One region of the Brachyspira aalborgi genome, then DNA from elsewhere that is predicted to be linked to it. Evidence: riboswitches for the same ligand, from Rfam matches in the RefSeq annotation. Region 1 holds a riboswitch; the other holds the start of a gene.
What was found. Region 1 has a riboswitch for thiamine pyrophosphate ahead of thiM (hydroxyethylthiazole kinase). Riboswitches for the same ligand answer to the same signal wherever they lie in the genome.
Positions count from the first base shown of each region.

Region 2: another riboswitch for thiamine pyrophosphate. It lies ahead of EPJ79_RS04320 (peptide ABC transporter substrate-binding protein); the one in region 1 lies ahead of thiM (hydroxyethylthiazole kinase).

Region 1 is NZ_SAXU01000001.1:1,408,307-1,411,737, reverse strand. Features, by position in the region: gene aroB (3-dehydroquinate synthase) at 1-439, opposite strand, end outside; gene EPJ79_RS11550 (hypothetical protein) at 807-983, shown strand; TPP riboswitch at 1,077-1,183, shown strand; gene thiM (hydroxyethylthiazole kinase) at 1,279-2,100, shown strand; gene thiE (thiamine phosphate synthase) at 2,087-2,728, shown strand; gene EPJ79_RS06310 (HAD family hydrolase) at 2,725-3,384, shown strand.
Region 2 is NZ_SAXU01000001.1:965,279-968,709, reverse strand. Features, by position in the region: gene EPJ79_RS04320 (peptide ABC transporter substrate-binding protein) at 1-1,483, opposite strand, end outside; TPP riboswitch at 1,638-1,741, opposite strand; gene EPJ79_RS04315 (methyltransferase domain-containing protein) at 2,084-2,977, shown strand; gene nifS (cysteine desulfurase NifS) at 3,079-3,431, opposite strand, start outside.

The DNA.
Region 1 (3,431 bases):
TTTTTCCGCCAACAGAAGAATCAACGCATGCCAAAAGCGTAGTCGGAATTTGTATGAAATCTACTCCTCGCATCCAAGTCGCAGCCGCATAACCCGACATATCGCCTACAACTCCGCCGCCAAGCGCTATTATCATATCCTTTCTGCTTAATTCGTTTTTAGCTAAAGTAGAATAAATATTTGAAATTCCTTCTATATTTTTATTCGCTTCTCCATTTTCTAAAATGCATACGGAAGTTATTATATTTTCTTTTTCCAAACTTTTTTTAATTTTATCAACATATAAATTAGCGACTATATTATCAGTTACTATTAAAACTCTCTCTCCAATTAATAATTTTTTTACTAATTTTCCCGTATTTTTTAATATTCCGTTTTTTATAAGAATATTATATTTAATTTCGTTTTTAGATTTAATTTTTACTTTTACTTTTTTCATTTAATTTGCCTATTTTAATATTTTTATAAATTATATAATTATTGAAAATAAATACAAATTTTATTTAAAAATATATTATTATGTAAACTAATTTTTAACCCACAAAATTTATGTAAATTTTTTATTTACTATCTTTGATAGCAATGCCTTACTTAAAACGCTGTGAATTTTATGTAAACTAGTATAAGTAAGAGCTATATTAAAAGTAATTGAGCAAATAAAATTAATCGAATATAAATAATATTAAAAAATATACAAATAATATATACTATGGATTACGACTATATTTATTAATAATATTATTAAGTAGACTTTAATTTAATATATTTATTTGCAAAATAACATATTATTATATATAATATTTCGCATGGACAAATCATTAGAACTATTGAATAATATAATAGCTTTATTATCAAAGAGTAAAAATGCAAAAATTATAGAAAGATATAAAGGAGATATTAAGTGGTTAGAAGATAGGAAAATAAAATGGGATAAAAATAAGATAAGAGTTGGGATTATAGGTATAACAAGCGGCTTTGTTTGACTTTATTTATTGAAAGATTATCTTATTTAAGTAAAAAATAAAGATAATAATACTTGCAAAATATTAAAACAATTATATAATTAATATAGTAAACAACAAAAGCGGGGGAGCTCGTATATCGGGCTGAGAGGAAGTAATTAACTTCGACCCTTTTACCTGATGCGGATAATGCCGCCGTAGGAAGTCGTCTTTATTGTGATTTTTACGGAATGTCCGCGAAGGTTATCCCATTTTTATCGCGTAAAAGTTTTATAAAATTGTTATAAAAAATAAAAATTACAATAAGGATAAAAATATGTTTAAGTCAATTTTTGAAAATGTTAAAATCAAACATCCCCTCGTTCAAAATATTACAAATTATGTAACTATAAACGACTGCGCCAATATTATTCTTGCCTGCGGAGGGTCGCCGATTATGGCTGAAGACGAAAACGAAGTTTCTGAAATAGCTTCTATTTGCAACGGACTAAATATTAACGCGGGAAATTTGGACGATTCAACGGTTCGAGCGATGATAATTTCTGGCAAAAAAGCGAACGAAATTAATAATCCTATTGTTCTCGACCCTGTGGGAGCGGGGGCGTCAAAACTACGCGCGCAAACCAATTTAAAACTTTTAAACGAAATAAAATTTTCTGTAATTAGAGCAAACGCTTCCGAAATAAAATCTCTCGCTTCTGGCAATATGTCGACAAAAGGAGTTGACGCAAGCGAATCGGATAAAATTACCGAATATAATTTGGACGAAACGATAAAATTTGTAAAATCGTTTGCCGAAAAAACAAACTCCGTAATCGCTATGACGGGAGCTATAGATATTGTAAGCGACAATCAAAAAACCTATATAATTCGCAACGGGCATTCAATGATGGCTACGGTTACGGGAACTGGTTGCCAGCTTTCCGCAATGACGGCGGCTTTTATCTCCGCCAATCCAAATCGGATTTTAGAATCCGCCGCGGCTTCGGTATGCGCGATGGGACTTGCAGGCGAAATCGCTTATAATCGTTTGACAAAACTTGACGGAAATTCCTCGTATAGAAATTATATAATTGACGCTATTTATAATCTCACTCCAGAAGAATTGGATAAAGGAGCGAAATATGAGATTCGATAAAAAATACGCTATACTTTACGCAGTCACGGACAGAGCTTGGATAGGCAAACAAAATCTATACGAGCAGGTTGAATCGGCTTTGAAAGGCGGAGCTACATGCGTTCAGCTTAGAGAAAAAAATCTTGACGAAGAATTATTTTTAGAAGAAGCGATTAAAATAAAAAGTTTATGCAAAAAATATGGCATTCCGTTTTTAGTAAACGATAATGTCGATATAGCCATAAAATGCGAAGCGGACGGAGTCCATGTCGGGCAGGAAGATACGGCTGTTTCTAAAGTTCGCAAATTAGTCGGCGACAAAATGATAATCGGAGTTTCAGTTCAGAACATAAACAAGGCTTTAGAGTCGATAAAAAACGGGGCGGATTATCTCGGAGTAGGCGCTATGTTTTCAACTTCAACTAAACTTGACGCTAATGTTATTCCGTTTGAAAATCTTAAAAGTATTTGCAATGCGGTAAATATTCCCGTAGTCGCTATTGGCGGAATTGGAAAAAATAATATTATGAAACTTGCTGGAAGCGGAGCTGACGGAGTGGCTTTAGTAAGCGCGATTTTCGGAGCTAAAAATATCGAAGAAGAATGCAGAGAACTTCGCAGACTATCGGAGCAAATGATTAAATTATGAAATTAAAAGGCGCTATTTTTGATTTTGACGGAACATTATTCGATTCGATGTCCATTTGGCAAACGGCAGGCTCGGATTATATTCGTTCCATAGGATTTGAAGCCGAAGAAAACTTTAACGAAATTATATCTTCAATGAGTTTGAGTCAGTCGGCAAATTATATAAAAAATAAATATAAACTCGATTTGACGGAAAAAGAAATTATAAACGGAATAAATAAAACGATAGAAAATTTTTATTTTTACGAAGCCAAACCAAAACTAAACATAAAATCGTTTTTAGAGATTCTACAAAAACGAGGAGTTAAAATGTGCATCGCCACCGCGACTGACGATTATTTAATCGAAGCGGCTTTGAAGCGAAATAAAATGGAAAAGTTTTTTTCTAAAATTTTTACTTGTTCCTCCGTCGGATACGGAAAAGACAAACCGAATATTTTTGAGGAATCGTTAAAATTTCTTGGGACTAAAAAAAGGGAAACTCTTATATTTGAAGACGCTTATTATCCAATCAAAACGGCTAAAATGTCTTCGTTTTTAGTCGCAGCCGTATATGATAAATACGAAAATAGACAAAAAGAAATTAAAAATATCGCGGATTTTTTTATAGCGGATTTTATAAATACAGATTTATTTTTTGAATCTTTATTATTTTAAAAATTTTAAAATAATAAAAAATAAATAATTAATTTTAAGGAGAAACA
Region 2 (3,431 bases), 440 kb from region 1:
ATATAGCTTCGGCTTCTCTCAACGCTTCCATTCTCTTTTCGGCATCTATTGAAGTTCGAGCATATTCTATTAAATTGTCGTATCTTTCGTTTGAAAATCCGCCGTAATTAAAATCGCTATCGCTTGTCATTATTTGAAGCATTGTCAAAGGGTCGTTATAATCTCCCGTCCAACTTGCTCTAACCATTTGATAATTTCCAGCTTCTCTTAAAGGCAAACTTATCTTTGACTCAACCGTTCTTAATCTCAAATCAACATTTAAATTCTTTTTCCACATATCCTGCACGGCTTCCATTACCGTAGTATAAAATCCAGCTCCGACATTTAATTCTATAGTAGGAAAATTTTCTCCGTTTGGATATCCAGCTTCCGCCATTAATCTTTTTGCTTCTTCAATATTTTTTGCATAATTATTAATGTCTATATAATCTCCGCTCTCTTCTCTAAAAGATTTATTTAAACCTTTTACAACAGGAGGAACGAATCCGCCAGTCGCGATTAATTTTCCATGTCCGATATTTCTTGCTATATAATTTCTATCTATCGCAAGAGATAAAGCTTTTCTCACTCTTTTGTCGGATAAAGCTTTGTCTTTAGTATTAACATCGATATAATAACAGCCTATAATATCGCTTACCGCCATAAGTCCGTCTTTAATTAAATTTTCAATCTCGCCAATCGGCGGAGCGGTTATAGAAAAATCTACATCTCCCGTTCTAACGGAATTTAAAGCTATATATTCGTCAGCCATTAAAACGAAATTTATTCTTTTAGCGACTTGATTCTTATAATCCCAATAATTAGTATTTATTTCAAAAGCGATTAACTCGTCAGGTTTTCTTTCAACCATTTTATAAGCGCCGTTTCCAATATAAGTTTCTGCTTTCCAAGTCCAATCGTCTCCGTAGGTTTCTATAATATCTTCTCTAACGGGAACATATATTCCGCCTGAAGCGACTATATCTAAAAAATATAAAGTAGGAGCTTCCAACTCTATTATTAAAGTATTTTCGTCTGCAGCGATAACTCCTAAAGATTCAACCGATTTTAATCCTTTAGTTATATCTTTAGCGTTTTTTATATATTCCATTAAATAAGACATTGGCGATGCAGTTTCTGGATTAACCGCTCTTCTGAAAGAATATAAAAAATCTCCCGCGGTCACTTTTTTGCCATCGCTCCATTTTGCATTATCTCTTAAATGAAAAGTATAAACTAAATTGTCTTTACTTATCTCCCATTTATTTGCGACTCCTTCGATTATATTATTATTCGTGTCTTTATTTAGCAAACCTTCAAAAGCATGATTAATATATATAAAACCGTAAGAACTACTATTTAAAGTTGGGTCTATGGTTTTTAATTCATACTCCAAGTTTACCGTTATCTCATCTTTAATCTCTTTTTTGTTTTCTTTAATATTATTGCAAGACGAGAGCAACATCAACAATATCAAAGTTTTTGTAAAAAATTTGTAAGTCATAAAAAACTCCTTTGTCTAGGCTTCCTAAACCTGACATTAATTAAGATTTTATTTTTATAACCGTTTGAAATGTAGTTTAATCTTGTTTTGATTTAATAGAATTAATAAATAAAACAAGACCAACTTTAGAAAAGAATCTCATTTTATTTATTTTTATAATATGAGAGTGATTCCCTACGCTGGCATTACCCAAACAGGTTATAAGGGTCGAAATATTTTATTTCCTCTCAGCCTTTTAAAGCTCCCCTATTGATTAATATTGTAATATATTTTAATTTTTTGTCAACAGTTTATTAATAATAAATTTTATTTTTTATATTTATAAGGTATTGACATTTTTATTAAACATGCTATAATTCATTCATTAAAAATTAAAGTAGGAATTTTATATGTTTAGTTTGCCACTACACTACACTACACTACACTACACTACACTACACTACACTACACTACACTACACTACACTACACTAACGCCGCATTATAAATTTTTTCGGCGATTTTTTCATTGCAAAATTAAAGAATTATTTGAAACATTTAAACGCTTTCTTTGGCGTGAAAACTTATATATTACATTTTATTTTATAGCGGAGGTTTCATTATGATTAAACTTCCGAATAAAGAAATAAAAGAAATATATAATGAGAAATTTTATAATAATCAGTCAGATAGTAGTTATAAATCGGCTAAAATTATACTTCCAATTCTTTTTAATCATTATAAACCTAATTCTATTATAGATGTAGGTTGCGGTATTGGAACATGGTTAAAAGCTGCTAAAGAACTTGGAATTAATAAATTTTTTGGCATAGACGGAAATGAAATTGAAGAAGATTTTTTACTTGTGAGTAGAAAATATATTAAAATAGATAATTTAGAAACTCATAAAAATATTAATAATGAAAAATATGATTTAGCAATATCCGTAGAAGTTGCCGAACATTTGCATAATAATTGTTCTGTTCATTTTGTGGAAACTTTAACAAGTTATAGCGATGTAGTTTTATTTTCGGCGGCTATTCCTTATCAAGAAGGAGAGCATCATATAAATTGTAATCCTCCTCAATTTTGGGTTGATATTTTTAAAAAATATGGTTATGATTGTTATGATTTTAGAAACGATTTAATGAATATGTGGGAAAAAGTTTGTCCTTGGTATTCTCAAAATATACTTTTATTTGCAAAAGAAAAATATCGTAATACATTTATTAAGTTTAATTTAACGGAAAAGCCTATATTTTATTATCATCCTTATTTTGTAAACGATATTATTAATTCTTTAGTTAATAATAAAAATTACGAATTAGAAAAGTTAAAATTAAATTGTAATTGGTTTAATATCTTTGGAATATCAAATAATAGCGAATATTTAAGAATAACTTTATTTGGAATAAAAATAATTATAAAGATTAATGAAAAGAATATTAATAAGTTGGCTTGGTGGATACCGATTAGAAAGTGGAGAGATGAATTTAGAAATAAATTTAAAATATAATATAAATAGTTTTAAGTAATATTTATAAAAAATCTTATAAAATTTTTAAAAAATAAAACCCGCTCTATTAAAGCAGGTTTTAATTTGTTTATATAATTAATTTAATTTCTATAAGGCGAAATATCCCTTAATCTCGAAACTATTTTTTCTAAAGCGTCCGCAGTATAATTTATCTCTTCCATAGTGTTATCTAAAGAAAGAGAAAACCTTGTCGAACTATGAGCGTATTCAAAAGGAACTCCCATAGATTGCAAAACGGGCGAAGGCTCTAAAGTACCTGAAGAACATGCGCTTCCGCTCGAAGTGCATATTCCATAGCCGTCAAGCAATAATAAAACCGACTCTCCTTCAATATTTTTGAAACTTATATTTGTCGTATTGCTTACTCTATTCGCGTTTTTTCCGTTTATTTTTATATCGTTTATTCTTTTTGAAACTTCTTCTTCAAGTTTAT